DNA from 3 places in the Acidovorax sp. HDW3 genome. Region 2 is predicted to be linked to each of the others. Evidence: predicted binding sites of a transcription regulator. Region 2 holds the regulator's gene; each other region holds the start of a gene.
What was found. Region 2 encodes FNR, which switches genes on or off when oxygen is low (the NO sensors DNR and NnrR bind a similar motif). Its sites were predicted from a motif close to TTGATNNNNATCAA; they were not measured.

Region 1: a site for FNR is predicted at 2,025-2,038, ahead of G7045_RS06770 (bacteriohemerythrin). Genes of this name have one in related genera too.
Region 3: a site for FNR is predicted at 3,145-3,158, ahead of G7045_RS05460 (type IV pili methyl-accepting chemotaxis transducer N-terminal domain-containing protein). Genes of this name have one in related genera too.

What each region holds. Positions count from the first base shown of each region.
Region 1 is NZ_CP049885.1:1,510,581-1,516,522, reverse strand. Features, by position in the region: gene pheT (phenylalanine--tRNA ligase subunit beta) at 1-421, shown strand, start outside; gene G7045_RS06785 (integration host factor subunit alpha) at 477-800, shown strand; gene G7045_RS06780 (MerR family transcriptional regulator) at 838-1,227, shown strand; tRNA gene G7045_RS06775 (tRNA-Pro) at 1,260-1,336, shown strand; gene G7045_RS06770 (bacteriohemerythrin) at 1,453-1,965, opposite strand; gene bktB (beta-ketothiolase BktB) at 2,091-3,275, opposite strand; gene G7045_RS06760 (SDR family NAD(P)-dependent oxidoreductase) at 3,370-4,134, opposite strand; gene G7045_RS06755 (RluA family pseudouridine synthase) at 4,131-4,838, opposite strand; gene G7045_RS06750 (PAS domain-containing sensor histidine kinase) at 4,825-5,942, opposite strand, start outside.
Region 2 is NZ_CP049885.1:1,079,758-1,085,699, forward strand. Features, by position in the region: gene ccoN (cytochrome-c oxidase, cbb3-type subunit I) at 1-733, shown strand, start outside; gene ccoO (cytochrome-c oxidase, cbb3-type subunit II) at 750-1,376, shown strand; gene G7045_RS04770 (CcoQ/FixQ family Cbb3-type cytochrome c oxidase assembly chaperone) at 1,388-1,525, shown strand; gene ccoP (cytochrome-c oxidase, cbb3-type subunit III) at 1,550-2,464, shown strand; gene ccoG (cytochrome c oxidase accessory protein CcoG) at 2,528-3,970, shown strand; gene G7045_RS04785 (FixH family protein) at 3,994-4,287, shown strand; gene fnr (fumarate/nitrate reduction transcriptional regulator Fnr) at 4,323-5,048, opposite strand; gene hemN (oxygen-independent coproporphyrinogen III oxidase) at 5,240-5,942, shown strand, end outside.
Region 3 is NZ_CP049885.1:1,215,644-1,221,585, reverse strand. Features, by position in the region: gene G7045_RS05475 (arginine/lysine/ornithine decarboxylase) at 1-731, opposite strand, end outside; gene G7045_RS05470 (NfeD family protein) at 874-1,299, shown strand; gene G7045_RS05465 (SPFH domain-containing protein) at 1,314-2,228, shown strand; gene G7045_RS05460 (type IV pili methyl-accepting chemotaxis transducer N-terminal domain-containing protein) at 2,264-3,109, opposite strand; gene G7045_RS05455 (type IV pili methyl-accepting chemotaxis transducer N-terminal domain-containing protein) at 3,215-3,970, opposite strand; gene G7045_RS05450 (type IV pili methyl-accepting chemotaxis transducer N-terminal domain-containing protein) at 4,160-4,990, opposite strand; gene moaA (GTP 3',8-cyclase MoaA) at 5,148-5,942, shown strand, end outside.

The sequences.
Region 1 (5,942 bases), 430 kb from region 2:
CCCGCGCTGGCGCCAGGGCTGGGACTTGCCGCAGGCGCCGGTGCTGTTCGAGCTCGAACTCGACGCCGTGCTGGCCCGCGCCGTGCCCCAGGCGCGCGCCGTGGCCAAGCACCAGGCGGTGCAGCGCGACATTGCCGTGGTCGTGGCCGAGGGCGTCACCCACGCCCAAGTGCAGGCCGCCATTGCCGCCGCCTCGCCCACCGTGCGCAGCGCCGTGCTGTTTGATGTCTATCGCCCCAAGCCGCTGCGCGCTGGTGAACAGCCCGCTGCCGGCGCACTGCAGCCGGGCGAGAAAAGCCTGGCTCTGCGCCTGACGCTGGCGCAGGACGACGCGCAATTGAGCGATGTGGACATCGACGCCGCAGTGCAAGCCGTGCTCGCGCAACTGGCCGAGCGCACCGGCGCCAAGCTGCGCGGCTGATGGTGACCTTGCAACATTGCATGAAGCACGGCATGACCGAAGGAGCCCGTTCGTGATGGAATTTGTCGATAGCCTGGAAAGCAACGCCTTGACCAAGGCGCAGCTGGCAGATCTGCTGTTTGACCAGATCGGCCTGAACAAGCGCGAATCCAAAGACATGGTCGATGCATTTTTTGATCTGCTGGTGCAGCGCCTGGTGCAGGGGCAGGACGTCAAGCTCTCGGGCTTTGGCAACTTCCAAATCCGCACCAAGGCCCCGCGCCCCGGGCGCAACCCGCGCACCGGGGAGTCCATCCCCATCGAGGCGCGGCGCGTGGTCACCTTCCACGCCAGCAGCAAGCTCAAAGAGCAGATTCAGGACGCAGCTGGCATCGGCTAAGCTGCCGGGTTCAATCACTGCTGCCGGCGACACCATCATGGGCCCCTTGCTCGCACCGATTCCTGCCAAACGCTACTTCACCATCGGCGAAGTGGCGCAGTTGTGCGGCGTCAAGCCCCACGTGCTGCGCTACTGGGAGCAGGAATTTACCCAGTTGCGCCCCATGAAGCGCCGGGGCAACCGGCGCTACTACCAGCACCACGAAGTGCTCATGATCCGGCGCATCCGCGATCTGCTCTACGACCAGGGCTTCACCATCAGCGGCGCACGCAACCGCCTGCAGGAGTGGGCCCTGGACGGTACGCCAGACGAGGGCGCAGAACCCAACGCTTCGCCCCCGTCGAACGCCTTGCCAAATGCGCCCCCCACCAGGCCACTGGCCCTGCGCCAGGAATTATTGGAACTTCGTGCCCTTCTTTCTTTTTGAGCTAAAAATTGTGTATATAATCTAAGTCTTGTCGGCGTGTAGCGCAGCCTGGTAGCGCACTTGCATGGGGTGCAAGGGGTCGCGAGTTCGAATCCCGCCACGCCGACCATTTATTCAAATCGCCTAGCTTTGTAAAAAAGCTAGGCGATTTTTTTTGTGCAAAAAAAATCGCCCTGGGCGTTTGAATCGCCAGGGCGTGGGTTGGGGCTGCGTTATAGGTTGGCGTTAGCGCCCCAGGAGTTTGGCCAGCCAGCCTTTTTTCTGCTGCCGCTGCTCGATTTCCTGCAGCAACTCGGCCTTGAGTTTGGCTTTTTCTCCGGCGGGACTATTTTCGCGGGCCATGCGCAGATAGGTTTTGGCCGCGTCCACGTAGCCGTGGTCTTCATTGCGGATGTGGTTGAAGAGCCAGCGCGAGAGCATTCCGTGCAGCTCGGCGGTCACGTCTTCGCCGGCGTCGAAGCGCGATTGCATTTCGGCCACGCGGCGGGTGAACAGGTCGTGCACTTTCTTGTGCGGGCCGGCAAACATATAGCCGGCGTTTTCGATCAGCGCTTCTTCAAAAACAAAGTGCGAGATGGTGTAGTCCACCATTTCGGCGATGACGTCGCCCAGGGCCTCGCGATCCGGGGTGTTGCGCAGTTCATAGAGCTTGTTGATGTAGTCCACGATGCGCCGGTGCTGCCGGTCGATTTCGTCGATACCGGTGTCCAGGTCGGGAACCCAGGTGAGGATGGCCACAAAAATTCTCCAAATTCCAAGAATGGGGCGGAGTATGGCGGCGCCCGCCGTTTTCTGTCTTGATGCAAGTCATGATTGCTCTTTGCATGGATCAAGACGGCGGCGGACGCCTGTGGCGGGTGAATTTACATGCGCTCAAAAATCGCGGCAATGCCTTGGCCGCCGCCGATGCACATCGTCACCAGCGCGTAGCGGCCCTGGATGCGCTGGAGCTCGTGCAGTGCCTTGACGGTGATGACCGCGCCGGTGGCGCCGATGGGGTGGCCCAGCGAGATGCCCGAGCCGTTGGGGTTGACCTTGGCGGGGTCGAGCCCCAGGTCGCGCGTGACGGCGCAGGCCTGGGCGGCAAAGGCTTCGTTGGCTTCGATCACGTCCAGATCATGGACCGTCAGGCCGGCTTTTTTCAGCGCCAGCTGCGTGGCGGGCACGGGGCCGATGCCCATGTACTGAGGATCGACGCCGGCGTGGGCATAGGCCACCAGGCGCGCCAGGGGCTTGGCGCCACGGGCCTGGGCGGTTTTGGCGTCCATCAGCACCACGGCGGCAGCGGCGTCGTTGATGCCCGAGGCGTTGCCGGCGGTGACGGTGCCGTTTTCCTTCAGGAACACGGGCTTGAGCTTGGCCATGTCCTCCATCGTGGCGTTGGCGCGGAAATGCTCGTCGGTGCTGTAGGCGACCTCGCCTTTCTTGCTCTTGAGCATCACCGGCACGATTTGGTCTTTGAAGTAACCGGCCTCGGTGGCTTTTTGCGCGCGACGTTGGCTTTCGACGGCGAGCTGGTCTTGCTCCTCGCGGCTAATGCCCCACTTGGCGGCGATGTTCTCGGCCGTCACGCCCATGTGGATGTTCTGGAACGGGTCGTGCAGCGCGCCGATCATCATGTCGATCATTTTCATGTCGCCCATGCGTGCACCCCAGCGGCTGGTGAGGCTGGCGTAGGGGGCGCGGCTCATGTTCTCGGCGCCGGCGCCAATGGCGATATCGCAATCGCCAAGCAAGATGGCCTGGCTGGCGCTGACGATGGCCTGCAGGCCCGAGCCGCACAGGCGGTTGACGTTGAACGCCGGCGTGCCTTGCACGCAGCCGCCATTGAGGGCCGCGACGCGCGAGAGGTACATGTCCTTGGGCTCGGTGTTGACCACATGGCCGAAGACGACGTGGCCCACGTCCTGGCCCTCGACGCTGGCGCGCGCGAGCGATTCACGCACCACGGTGGCGCCGAGCTGGGTGGGGGGCACATCTTTGAGGCTGCCGCCAAAGGTGCCAATGGCGGTGCGCACGGCGCTGACGACGACGACTTCACGGGTCATGGGAAATACTCCTGTGGTTGAGGTAAAAATCGGGCTCTAGCGCTTGCTGAATAAGCGTGAGCAGCTATCAATAACATAGCATTCACCCTGCGGCTCAGGGCGTGCGCACGTCGGCCACGGCGGCCTGGCCAAAGTCTGGCCTTGCCAGCCAGGCGAGCACGCGGGCGGCGGCGCTGGTGCTGTCGGTGAGCTCGCCGCTGTGGTGCAGGGCGGCAAAGCGCTCCTGGTCGGGGAAGTGGGTTGCGCTGGCGCTGCGCAGTTGCAGCTGCATGTCGGTGTCGATCACGCCCGGCGCCAGGGCGCAGACGCGCGCGCCGTGGGGCTTGGCGGCTTCTTCCAGCGCCAGGCAGCGGCTGAAATGATCGAGCCCGGCCTTGGCGGCGCAGTAGGGAGCCTGCGCGGCCATGGGGCGGCGGCCCAGGCCAGACGAGATATTGAGCAGCTTGCGCGGCAGGCCCCAATCTTCGGTGGCGGCGAGGAAGGCGGCGCTCAGCAGCATGGGCGCTTCGAGCCCCACGCGCAGGGCGTTGGCGATGCCGTTCAGGTCGTCGCTGGCAGCGCAATCGGCCAGCGGTGCAATGCGGGGCATGACGCCGGCGTTGTTGATGAGCGTGGCACTGGCGTAGCGTGCCGGCGCCAGGCCCTGCAGCCAGGCGTGCAGCTTTTGCGCCGCCTGTGCGCCCTGGGCCAGGTCCAGCGGCCATTGTTCGAGCAGTGCCCCGGGCGGGGCCTGTAGCGTGGTGCTGGGCTGGCGGGCGATGCACAGCAGGTGCTGGCCCGGCTGCAGCAGCTGCGCGGCCATGGCCAGGCCCATGCCACGCGAGCTGCCGGTGAGGATGTACAGGTGAAAAACGCTCATGCGCCCATGGTAGCGGCCAGCAGCGCCTGCCAGGGCGCGCCGAAGTCGGCGGGCGATTGCCATTGCTGCCAGCTGCCGCTGCCTGGATGCGCCAATCCCAGGCGGTGCGCGTGCAGCAGCAGGCGTGGCGCCTGGGCCTGGGTGGCGGCGTCGGCGTAGAGAGAATCCCCCAAAATGGGGTGGCCGTGGTGCGCCAGGTGCAGGCGCAGCTGGTGCGAGCGCCCGGTCAGGGGTTCGAGTTCGAGCACGCTGGTGTCGCTTTGGCGCTCGTAGCCCAGGCTGCGCCAGCGCGTCTGGCTGGGTTTGCCGTGCTCCCAATCGACTTTTTGCAGCGGGCGGTGCGGCCAGTCGCAGATCAGCGGCAGGTCGATCAGGCCCCAGCCGTCGGCATCGGTGGGCAGGGCCGGCTGGCCGCGCACCACGGCCAGGTACTGCTTGTGCACGCGCCGCTCGGCAAAGGCCAGGCTCAGGTCGCGCTGCGCCTGGGCGTGGCGCGCCATGAGCACCAGGCCGGAGGTGGGCTGGTCGAGCCGGTGCACGATGAGCGCGCCGGGCCACTGCGCCTGGGCGCGCTCGCTCAGGCAGTCCTGCTTGTCCGGGCCGCGCCCGGGCACGCACAGCAGGCCGCTGGGTTTGTCCAGCACCAGCATATCGGCGTCTTGGGACCAGCAGTGCAGCGCTGGTGCGGGCTCACTGGGCTTCATGGATGAGGCGATCGACGGTGGTGCAGAGCTCGTCCACATCGTTGGGCTTGTGGATCAGCGCGCGCGCGCCGGCGGCGAGGGCGGCTTGCTCGATCTCGGCGGTGACGTAGCCCGAGGCCAGGGCCACGGGCAGCTGCGGGCGGATGGCGCGGGCGGCGTGCAGCACCTCGACGCCGGAGTAGCCGGGCATGTTGTAGTCGGTCACCAGCAGGTCGTAGCGCTCAGGATTTTCTTGCAGCGCGGCCATGGCCTCGTGCGGGTCGGTGTAGCCGCTGACCTCGTAGCCGCGCCGGCGCAGCAGGCGCTGCACCAAAAAGACCAGCGCCTGGTCGTCGTCCACGTACAGGATGTGGTGCGTGCGCGCGCCCTGTGGCGCTGGCGCTGGCGGCGGGCTGCTGGGGGCGGCGGCGGGTTGGGGCTGGGCCTCGCCGGCGGCCGGAAAGTACAGGGTAAAGCGCGTGCCCTCGCCGGGCACGCTGTGCACGTCGATGGCGCCGCCGTGGGTGCGCATCACGCCGTGTACCACGGGCAGGCCCAGGCCCGTGCCCTGGCCGACGGGCTTGGTGGTGAAGAAGGGCTCGAAGATGCGCGAGAGCGTGGCGCTGTCGATGCCGGGGCCGCTGTCTTGCACGTCCAGCGCAACGTAGTCGCCCGGCGGCAGGCCCAGGCGCTCGCACCGGTGCGGCGCGGGGTGCTCCAGGCGTGCTTGCACCACGATGCTGCCGCGTTGCTCGCCAATGGCGTGCACGGCGTTGGTGCACAGGTTGAGCACGGCCTGCTCGATCTGCGTCACGTCGGCCAGGATGGGCGGCAGCTGCGCTGGTGCCTGCACTTGCAGCTCGATGGTGGGCGGCAGCGTCACGCGCAGCAGGCGGGCGGTGTCTTGCATGACTTCGGCCATTTGCACCGGGCTGCGCTGCAGCGGCTCGTTGCGGCTGAAGGTGAGGATCTGGCGCACCAGGTCGCGCGCGCGCCGGCCGGCTTTTTCGATCTCGCGCAGGCTCTCCAGAATGGGGGAGTCGGGGCTTTGCGCCAGCGCGTCGGCTTTGGCCAGTTCGGCGTTGCCGAGGATGGCGCTCAAGATGTTGTTGAAGTCGTGCGCAA
Region 2 (5,942 bases):
GTATTCGTATCGCCTGTCGATCGTGCACTTCTGGGCCCTGATCTTCACTTACATGTGGGCCGGCCCGCACCACCTGCACTACACCGCGCTGCCGGACTGGACGCAATCGGTGGGCATGGTGTTCTCGCTCATCCTGCTGGCACCGTCCTGGGGCGGCATGATCAACGGCATCATGACCCTGTCGGGCGCCTGGCACAAACTGCGCGACGACCCCATCCTGCGTTTCCTGATCGTGTCGCTGTCGTTCTACGGCATGTCCACGTTCGAGGGTCCGATGATGTCCATTAAGACCGTCAACGCCCTGTCGCACTACACCGACTGGACCGTGGGCCATGTGCACTCTGGTGCCCTGGGCTGGGTGGGCTTGATCACCATGGGTTCGCTCTACTACCTGATCCCGCGCCTGTTTGGCCGTGAAAAGATGCACTCCATCAAGGCCATCGAACTGCACTTCTGGCTGGCCACCATCGGCATCGTGCTGTACATCGCTGCGATGTGGATCGCTGGTGTGATGCAGGGCCTGATGTGGCGCGCCATCAACCCCGATGGCACCCTGACCTATACCTTTGTGGAAAGCGTCAAGGCCACCTATCCCTTCTACGTGATCCGTGTGCTAGGTGGTCTGCTGTTCCTCGGCGGTATGTGCATCATGGCCTGGAACACCTGGATGACTGCCATTTCCGGCCGCTCGGTGAATGTCGCCATCCCGGCCGTCAAGCCGGCCCACGCCTGAGACTGAGGAGGATTTCATGTCCCAAAACAACAATTCCACCGGCTTTACCCACGAGAAGGTCGAAACCAGCAACTTCCTCATGATCGTGCTGATCGTGCTGGTGGTGGCCATTGGGGGTCTGACCGAAATCGTGCCCCTGTTCTTCCAAAAATCCACCACCGAGCCGGTGCAGGGCTTGAAGCCTTACACCGCACTGCAGCTGGCTGGACGTGACATCTATCTGCGCGAAGGTTGCTACAACTGCCACTCGCAGATGATTCGCCCTTTCCGTGCCGAGACGCTGCGCTACGGCCACTACTCGGTCGCTGGTGAGTTCGTGTACGACCACCCCTTCCAGTGGGGCTCTAAGCGCACCGGCCCGGATCTGCACCGCGTGGGCGGCAAGTACAGCGATGAATGGCACCGCATCCACCTGAACAATCCGCGTGACGTCGTACCTGAGTCGAACATGCCCGCCTACCCCTGGCTGGAGAAAAACATGGTCGATGCCGACAGCCTGCCGGCGCACATGCGTGCTCTGCGTAAGGTTGGTGTGCCTTATACCGACGAAGAAATCGCTGCCAGTTCGGCTGAAGTCAAGGACAAGACGGAGCAAGATGCCGTGGTGGCCTACCTGCAGGCCATGGGTCTGGCGCTTAAATAAAGGAGGCCTCCATGGATGTCAACACCATGCGTATCGTTGTAACCCTGTTGTCCTTTGCCCTTTTTATCGGCATTGGTGTCTGGGCGTACGCGCGCCGCAATCAGGCCCGCTTTGATGAGGCAGCACAGCTGCCCTTCCTGCAGGATTGACTACCACAGCAATGAGAAAAACCCATGAGTGATTTCACGAGTAATTTCTGGTCGTTTTATGTGACCGCGTTCACCCTGCTGGGTATCTTCGGCTGTCTGCTGCTGCTGTGGCTGACAGCGCGTAAGAAGGTCGAATCGGCAGCGGACAACACCACTGGCCACGTCTGGGACGAAGATTTGATGGAGATGAACAACCCCATGCCGCGCTGGTGGATGTGGATGTTCGTCATCACCGCCGTCTTTGGACTGGGCTACCTGGCGATCTATCCTGGCCTGGGCAAGTTCGCCGGCCAGCTCGGCTGGTCCACCAAGGGTCAGTATGAGGCCGAGGTAGCAAAGGCTGCCAAGGATCTGGAGCCGATGTACGCGCGCTTTTCCAACATGAAGCCCGAAGACATGGCCGGTGATGCCCAGGCCATGGCCATTGGTGAACGTTTGTTCATGAATAACTGCTCGCAGTGCCACGGTTCCGATGCACGCGGCGGCAAGGGTTTCCCGAACCTGATCGACGTTGATTGGCTCCACGGCGGTACGTCCGACAAAATTCACGAAACCATTGCCCAGGGTCGTGTGGGCGTTATGCCGCCCATGGCTGCTGCGGTGGGTTCGCCTGAAGATGTGCGCAACCTTGCGAACTATGTGCTCAGCCTTTCTGGTAGCCCGAATGACTCGTTGCGCGCTTCGCTGGGCAAGGAAAAGTTCGGTGCCTGCGCTGCCTGTCACGGTATGGACGGCAAGGGTAACCAGGCGTTGGGCGCCCCCAATCTGACCGATGACATTTGGCTGCACGGTTGGGGCGAAAACGCTATCATCGAACGGATCAACAAAGGCGTCACCAACCAGATGCCGGCGCAGCAAGGTCGCCTGACCGATGCGCAGATCAACGTCCTGACGGCCTACGTTTGGGGCCTGTCGAACAAGCCGGCACAAGCGCGGTAAAAACAAGGCGGCGCTCTCCAGGCGCCGCCTTTTTGTTTTCTTCTAGATTCCTTTCCACAGTCCATGACCTCGCCTGCTGGCAAGCCCCGCAAAGTTATTCCTATTGCCCCCGCCGAAGCACCCAAAGAAGGGGGCTTCGCGTCTTTCTACGAAGCCCATAAAAAGGTGTACCCACGCTCCATCAGCGGTGTGTTTGCCCGCTGGCGCTGGGTGATGGTGTTTCTCACACAACTGGTTTTCTATGGCCTGCCCTGGCTGCAGTGGGGGCAGCGCCAAAGCGTGCTCTTTGATCTGGAGGCCAAGCGCTTTTACCTTTTTGGCTTGGTGCTGTACCCGCAGGACTTCATCTACCTGACGGCGCTGCTCATCATTTCGGCACTGGCCTTGTTCTTGTTCACCGCCGTCGCCGGGCGACTGTGGTGCGGTTTTGCCTGCCCGCAAACCGTGTACACCGAAATTTTCATGTGGATCGAGCACAAGGTTGAAGGCGACCGCAGTGCCCGGATGCGCTTGGACAACAACGGCTGGACGTTCGAGAAAGTCTGGAAAAAATCACTCAAACAGTTTCTCTGGATCGCCGTTTCGCTCTGGACCGGGTTCACCTTCGTCGGCTATTTCGTGCCGATCCGTGAGCTGGGAGGGGAACTGCTGGCCTTGCAGGGCGGTTGGCAGATCTTCTGGGTCGGCTTCTATGGTTTCATGACCTACGGCAACGCCGGCTTCTTGCGCGAGCAGGTGTGCAAATACATGTGCCCCTATGCGCGCTTTCAAAGCGCCATGTTCGATAACGACACCATGGTCGTGAGCTACGACCCGGCGCGTGGTGAACCGCGTGCTCCGCGCAAAAAAACTGCCGATTACAAGGCCGACGGCCTGGGTGACTGCATTGATTGCTCGTTGTGCGTGCAGGTATGCCCTACGGGCATTGATATCCGCGATGGCCTGCAGTACGACTGCATTGGCTGCGGTTTGTGCGTTGATGCCTGCAATACGGTAATGGACAAAATGGAGTATCCCCAGGGCCTCATCCGTTACACCACGCAAAACGGCGTTGCCAAGGGGTGGAGCGGGCGCCAGATGCTGCGTCGCGTACTGCGTCCACGTGTGCTGATTTATTCTGGGGTGTTGTTGGTCATTAGCGCGGCCATGATTGCTAGCCTGGCAATGCGCGTGCCTCTGAAGGTGGATGTGGTGCGCGATCGTGCTTCGCTCTCGCGCTTGGTGGCCGGCGGCAAGCTGGAAAACAGTTTCAGCCTGCAGGTCATGAATGCTACTGAGCAAATGCACCGCTATCGTATCTCTGCGGTTGGGCTCGATGGCCTGGAGGTGGCGTCTGAACCCGAGGTCGAGGTCGAGCCGGCGCAGTCACGCTGGGTGGCTACACGCTTGCAAATTCCGTACGGTTCGGCAGCGCCAGGATCGCACACTATTTATTTCAAGGTTGAAGCCTTGGATGCGGCCCATGTACAGGTGCAGGAAAAAGCAGTTTTCCTGGTACCACGTTGATTTTTTAAAGGATAAGAGCTGTTATGAGTACAACCCACAGCCCCGCCGCTGCCCTCTCGGTACCGCCGGCCCAGCCATGGTGGAAATATGGCCATGTGTGGATGCTGATTGCCGGCCCTGCCGTGGTCATCGTCGCTGGTTTCGTCACCCTGTGGCTGGCCGTGCGCCAGCCCGATCCGGTGATTTCTGAGGACTACTACCGCCAGGGGCTGGAGATCAACAAAACGCTGGCTTCACAAGGAGAAAAGGGCTTGACGCCGGCGATGCAGGGACGTAACCACGCCGCTACGCCGGCAGAGGATGCCGTTGGACGTTAAAGGAGGGGGCGAGAAGCGCGTGCTACCAGTAGTTTTTATTGGCAGGCTTGCTGGTTGTTCACCAAGCGCTTGAGGGCATCGGTGCTGAGGATTTTCACGTGGCGCTGTTTGACTTCGACGATGCCCTCTTCGACGAATTTGGAGAAGGTGCGGCTCACGGTTTCGAGCTTGAGCCCGAGGTAGCTACCGATTTCTTCACGCGTCATGCGCAGTACCAGTTCAGACTGCGAAAACCCCCGGGCGTGCAAGCGCTGCACCAGGTTGAGCAAGAAGGCGGCCAGGCGCTCTTCGGCGCGCATACTGCCCAGCAGCAGCATCACGCCGTGCTCGCGCACGATTTCGCGGCTCATGATCTTGTGCACGTGGCTTTGCAGTGCCGTGACCTCGCGCGAGAGCTCCTCGATGCGGTCAAACGGCATGACGCAGACCTCGGCATCCTCCAGGGCCACGGCATCGCAGGTATGGTGGTCGTTGACGATGCCGTCGAGACCGATGATTTCGCCCGCCATTTGAAAGCCGGTCACCTGGTCGCGCCCATCCTCCGTTGCCACGCAGGTCTTGAAAAAGCCGGTGCGAATGGCGTAGAGCGAGGTGAACGACTCGCCGTTGCGAAACAAGGTGCTGCCACGCTTGATCTTGCGCCGCGTTGCCACAACGTCATCGATACGCTGCAGCTGCTGTTCGTTCAGCCCCACGGGCATGCACAGTTCGCGCAAATTACAGTTGGAACAGGCAACTTTGATGGTGGATTGCAAATTCATGTCGGCAAAAGAGGCAGTGTGAGCCGCCCCGGGTGTCGCTAGGCTGGCAATGCAGGGCATTGTCGGATGTCATCAAATAGCTGACGAACATCAAATTGTCGCAGATGCGACAGTCACCTGTTAAATTGATAGAAGTCAAGATGAAGCAGTCAAGGGTAAGGCATATTACCCTGGCATGCAAGGAAACCCTTATGACCGTTATTACCCCCGAACTGCTGCAGCGCTTTGATGTCTCCGGGCCAAGGTACACCTCTTACCCTACCGCAGACCGTTTTGTTGAAGCGTTTGGCCAGGAGGAATATGCCCTGGCTCTGCAGCAGCGCAAGTTGGGCACAGCCGCCAAGGCGCTGCCGTTGTCGCTCTATGTGCACATTCCGTTCTGTGAATCGCTGTGCTACTACTGCGCCTGCAACAAAATCATCACCAAGCACCACGATCGTGCCGATGTTTACCTGCGCTACTTGGCGCGTGAGGTCGATTTGCACACTGCCCATTGCGGTGTCGGCCAGCATGTCAGCCAGTTGCACTTTGGTGGTGGAACGCCCACTTTCCTTTCGGACGAGGGGCTGCGCGAGCTCATGGGCATGCTGCGGCGCAGCTTCACCTTTGTGCCTGGGGGCGAGTATTCGATCGAGGTCGATCCACGCACCGTCACGCCCGAGCGCCTGGGTCTGCTGGCTGAACTGGGCTTCAACCGCCTGAGCTTTGGCGTACAGGATTTTGACCCTGAGGTACAAAAAGCCGTGCACCGCATCCAGCCGGCTGAGCAGGTGTTCGAGCTGGTGGCGGCGGCGCGTCAGATTGGTTTTGACTCGGTCAACGTCGATCTGATCTACGGCCTGCCGCGCCAGACGCCCGAATCGTTTGACCGCACCCTGGCTCAGGTGGCGCAGC
Region 3 (5,942 bases), 140 kb from region 2:
TTGTTGCTCGTGCTGGTGCCGTTGGTGACGAAAAAGCAGTGATCGGCGTTGAAGATGCGCGCCGCATTGCGCTCGGATTCGCCAATGGCGCCGTTGTGGTCCAGCAATTGGCCCAGCTCTTCCACGGCGTTGCACACGTCGGCACGCAGCATGTTCTCGCCGTAGAACTGGTGGTACATCTGGCCCACGGGGCTCTTCAAAAATGCCACGCCGCCCGAATGTCCGGGGCAGTGCCAGCTGTACGAGCCATCTTCGGCGTAGTCGAGAAGCGCCTTGAAGAACGGCGGCTGCACGCCCTCCAGGTAGCTCTTGGCTTCGCGGATGATGTGCTTGGCGACGAACTCCGGCGTGTCTTCAAACATATGAATGAAGCCGTGCAGCTCGCGCAAGATGTCGTTGGGCAGGTGGCGCGCCGTTTTCGTCTCGCCGTAGATATAGATCGGCACGTCGGCGTTTTTGCGCCGCACCTCGCCGATGAAGCTGCGCAGGCTGTGAATGATGGGGTCCTGGCCCGCACCCAGCGTAAATTCTTCGTCGTCAATCGACAGAATGAAAGCGCTGGCGCGGCTTTGCTGCTGCGCGAACTGGCTCAGGTCGCCATAGCTGGTCACGCCCAGCACTTCAAAGCCCTCTTCTTCAATCGCCTGCGCCAGGGCGCGAATGCCCAGCCCCGAGGTGTTGTCGGAGCGGTAATCCTCATCGATGATGACAATGGGAAAGCGGAATTTCATGCGCGGCCTCCTAGGCTCGAAGCGGACTCAAAAATAAAGCAGGCGCGAAGTGTAAGGAATAAGCCCCACCCCCCTCGGAACAGCGCCCTTTTTCACTCAGAATGTGGCGAACTACATACAAACCTCAGGAGATGACAACCCCATGACCGATGCCAACCTCTGGTGGCTGGCCGCCGGTGCCGCCGTCGCTCTGGAACTGCTGACCGGCACCTTCTACCTCTTGATGCTGGCTCTGGGCCTGGCTGCAGGTGCGCTAGCCGCATACGGCGGTGCCGGGACGGTGCTGCAAATTGTGCTCGCCGCCTTGGTCGGCAGCGCCGCAGTAACCCTGGCCTACCTGCGCCGGCGCCCACCACCCGGAGCGCCCTCCGTGCGCGCGGACCGCAGCGTCAACCTCGACATTGGTGAGACACTGCACATCGACACCTGGCAGCCCGACGGCACAGCCCAGGTCAAATACCGAGGCGCCCAATGGACAGCCCTGTCCCGCCCCGGCAGCAGCCCCAGCCCGGGAGCACACCGCGTCGTTGAACTGCTGGGCAACCGCCTGGTGGTGGAAAAAATCTAAAAAGGAGTACAGCCATGGAAGTCGCCATCGTCCTGTTCGTTATCGCCGCCCTGTTCATCGTGCGCTCGATCAAAATCGTGCCGCAGCAGCACGCCTGGGTCAAAGAACGCCTGGGTAAGTACGCTGGTACGCTGGGGCCAGGTTTGAATTACCTCATTCCCTTCGTCGATCAGATCGCCTACCGCCACAGCCTCAAAGAAGTGCCACTGGACGTGCCCAGCCAGGTCTGCATCACCAAGGACAACACCCAGCTGCAGGTCGATGGCATCCTGTACTTCCAGGTCACCGACCCGATGCGCGCCAGCTACGGCTCCTCCAACTACATCATGGCCATCACCCAACTGGCACAAACTTCGCTGCGCAGCGTCATCGGCAAGCTCGAACTCGACCGCACCTTCGAGGAGCGCGACATGATCAACGCCCAAGTAGTGACCGCCATCGACGAGGCGGCGCTCAACTGGGGCGTGAAGGTGCTGCGCTACGAAATCAAGGATTTGACGCCGCCAGCCGACATCCTGCGCGCCATGCAGGCGCAAATCACCGCCGAGCGTGAAAAGCGCGCGCTGATTGCCGCCTCCGAAGGCCGCCGACAAGAGCAGATCAACCTTGCCGAAGGCGAGCGCCAGTCCTTCATTGCCAAATCCGAAGGGGAAAAACAAGCCGCCATCAACCGCGCGCAGGGCGAGGCGGCCGCCATCCTGGCCGTGGCCGAAGCCAGCGCCCGCGCCATCGAGCGCGTCGCTGGCGCCATTGAACGCCCCGGCGGCGCCCAGGCAGTGCAGCTCAAGGTGGCAGAAAAAGCCGTGGACGCCTATGGCCGCGTCGCCAAGGATGCCCAGACCACCCTCATCGTGCCCAGCAACATGGGGGAAGTCTCCGCCCTGATTGCCTCGGCCATGAAGATGGTGCAGGGAACACAAAAACAATAGCAGCTCACGCTGATTCAGCAAGGGCTGCGGGCCTTTTAGCCCAAAATTTCCTTGAGAGCTGCCTCATAAGCGCCAGCGAGCTGCTGCATCACCTCCAGCATCCGCTCGCTGGCAGTGCTCATGGCGTCGAGCCCCCGGCCATCAACCGGGCGCTGCAGGGCAGCGTCAAAAAACACCCATTGCCCCTGCGCCAGCTCCAACTGCGAACGAATCGCCGGCGTCGCCACCGGGGCTTTTTGCAGGCTTTCGAGCGTTTGCCGAAACTCGACCGCATCTTGCGCCATCTGCTCGCGCAGCAGCTTGGCATCCATGCCCGTGGCCAACAGATAGTAGTTTTTGGCCAGACGCTGCGACAACCAACGCAAGCGCCCTGCCAGACTGACCAGACGCGCCGTAGGTGCCGGCGCCTGCTTCTCCAGCGCCAGCGTAGCCTGCTGGGCCGCCTCCAAAGCCTTGTCTGCCTGCGCCGATACCTGCGCCACCAACTCCTTGGTGGGCACGCGCACCAGCAAGGCATCGAGCTGCGTGCATTGGCTGCGTGCCTGCTCCAGCGCCTGCACCACCTCAGCCGGCCAGGGATGGGGCAACACATCCGCAAACACGGCTTGAATTTGCTGGCGCGTGTAAGCCTGCAGCTCTTGCGCTTTGGGCGACTGCACACTCAAAAAATGCTGTGCGTACAACTTGGCCTGGCGCTGTGCCAAGGCGCGCAGGCTGGCCGTGCGGTTGATGGCCGTGAGCAAGGCCGGGCGCACCTGGGCCGACAGGGGCAAGGCCGCAGCCCCTACGGTGGCCACCAAAAGGCGCAGCGCTGCACGACGGCGCGGCCAGCGCAAGGCGCAAGATGCAGAAAAAGGCAAGGAGCTGGAGGTATCGGACATGGGCGCGATTGTGGAAACCACTTACCAACCCCACTCTGACGCCGATCAACTCCTGCCCACGCCTCCTTGCAACAGTTTGTAGACAACCGTTTCAAACGAAAGGGCTCAACCGAGCACTTCCTTAAGAGCCACTTCGTACAAATCGGTGAGCTGGTTGGTGACTTCGATCAAGCGCTCGCTGGTCGTGGCCACGGCTTCGAGGCCGCGTGTATCAGACGGGCGCTGCAAGGCGGCATCAAAGAACATCCACTGGCCCTGCGCCAGCTCCAGCTGGGTACGAATCGCCGGGGTGGAAATCGGCGCCTTGGCCAGCATGTCCATGCCATGGCGAAACGCCTGCGCATCGGCCTGCAGCTGTTCGCGCAGCGCCTTGTCCTCGGGGCTGATGGCCCGCAGGTTGTAGTTCTTGGCCAGACGCTGCGACAGCCAGCGCTGGTGGCCCGCCTCGTTCACCAGCTTGGCTGTGCCGGCCTGGGCCAGTTTTTCCAGCGCCAGGGTGGCGGTGTTGGCGGCATCGAGCATCCGGTCGGCCTGGGCCGAAACCTGCAGCACCCCGTCCTTGGTCGGCGCCTGGGTCACCAGGCTGTCGAGCTTGTCGGCCTCGGTGTGCAACTGCGCCAACAGCTTGCCAATATCAGCGGGCCATTCGTGCTGCCCCATTTCCTTGAAACCATTGCGCACCAGCTGACGGGCCGTGGTGAGCACATCACGCGCGCGGTCAGGCAGTACCCCCAGCTGCAGCTGGGCATAGGCCTTGGCAATGCGCTGCGACAGCGCACGATTGCGTGCCGTGCGGTTGATGGCGGTGGCGATCGCCAAGCGTGCCTGCGCCGCCAGGGGCAGGGCCGCCAACAGGGTCAAGGCTGCACCTGCGCGCAATGCCTGACGGCGGCCAGCCTGTACTGAGCCAAAGGAAAACAGGGAATCCATCGATTTCATAACAACAATAAGAGAAAACACGCAATGGTGTAAACCCTAATTATCCTGTCATTTCAATGACACAAATCCCAAAAACCTATGCGCACACAGGAATTGCCAATCTGTTACCAATTACCCCAAGACTTCTTTGAGTGCCAGCTCGTACAGATCCGTCAGACGATTGGTGACTTCGAGCAAACGCTCGCTGGTGGTGGCCACCGCCTCCAGGCCGCGTGCGTCAGCCTGACGCTGCAAGGCGGCATCAAAAAACACCCACTGCCCCTGGGCCAGCTCCAGCTGGGTACGAATCGCCGGGGTGGAAATTGGCGTTTTTCCGAGTTCATCGAGCCCCCGCTTGAATTCGAGCGCATCGGACGCCAGGATGTCGCGCACCGCTTTGCTGTCCGGGTGCACCGCCTGCAGGTTGTAGTTCTTGGCCAGGCGCTGCGACAACATGCGCTCGCGCCCAGCGAGGTTGACCAACTTGGCCGTGCCCGCCTGGGACAGCTTCTCCAGCGCCAAGGTGGCGGCATTGGCGGCGTCGAGCATCCGATCGGCCTGCACCGCCACCTGCACCACGCTGTCCTTGGTGGGCGCCTGAACGATCAGGGCATCGAGCCGATCGGACTGCGTGCGCAGCTCGGCGAGCAGCTTGGCCACGTCTGCCGGCCATTCCTGCTGCGCCATTTCATCAAAGCCGGCACGCACCAACTGGCGTGCAGTATTGATGATCTCCCGGGCGCGATCCGGGAAAACGCCCAGCAACAGCTGGGCGTAGGCCTTGGCAATGCGCTGCGACAACGCCCGGTTGCGCGCCGTGCGGTTGATAGCCGAAGACAGCGCCAGCCGCGCCTGCGCCGACAGCGGCAACACCGCCATCAAGCCCAGGGCCGCAGCAGCACGCAGTGCCTGGCGGCGGCTGGCAGACGAAGAAGACAGAGGGAGCAAAGCAGAAGATGCCATGGCGATCAAAAGAGTAGGCGCGCAAGGGCGCGGACAGTACAAATTATGGCGACCACAATATGTCAACCAACGCCCAATCCACGCCAAGCCTTGACCAACATCAAACGCACGCAAAGCACCCATCCCCCTACCCAAGCCATGGGGCACAATTTCAGCCATGGCTGAACGTGTCATTCCTCTTGTGGACCAGCGCGCCCTGGCGCTGGTGCCCCCCTTGCCCCTGGGGGCCCTGGAGCCAGCGTCGGGTGAACTCACCGACCACTGGCAACGCCCCCTGCGCGATCTGCGCATCAGCGTCACAGACCGCTGCAACTTTCGCTGCAGCTACTGTATGCCCAAGGAGGTGTTCGATACCCAGTACCGCTACCTACCGCACAGCGCACTGCTCAGTTTTGAAGAAATCACCCGCTTGGCGCAACTGTTTCTGCAGCACGGGGTGCAAAAAATTCGCCTCACCGGCGGCGAGCCGCTGCTGCGCAAAGGTCTGGAAAAATTGGTAGCACAGCTGGCACAGCTGCACACCACCGAAGGGCGCAAACCCGAGCTCACCCTCACCACCAATGGTTCGCTACTGGCGCGCAAGGCATCCGTGCTCAAGGCAGCGGGGCTCGACCGCGTCACCATCAGCCTCGACAGCCTGGACGACGCCATTTTTCGGCGCATGAACGATGTCGATTTTCCGGTCGCCGAGGTGCTCGCCGGCATCGACGCCGCCCAAGCCGCCGGACTGCAGCGCATCAAGGTCAATATGGTGGTCAAGCGCGGCACCAACGACCACGAGATCGTGCGCATGGCGCAGCATTTTCGTGGCAGCGGCATCACGCTGCGTTTCATCGAATACATGGACGTCGGCGCCACCAACGGCTGGCGCATGGATCAGGTCGTGCCATCGACCGAAGTCATCGCCCGCCTGCAGGCCGCGCTGCCACTGGTGCCGTTGGCCGCCCAGGCA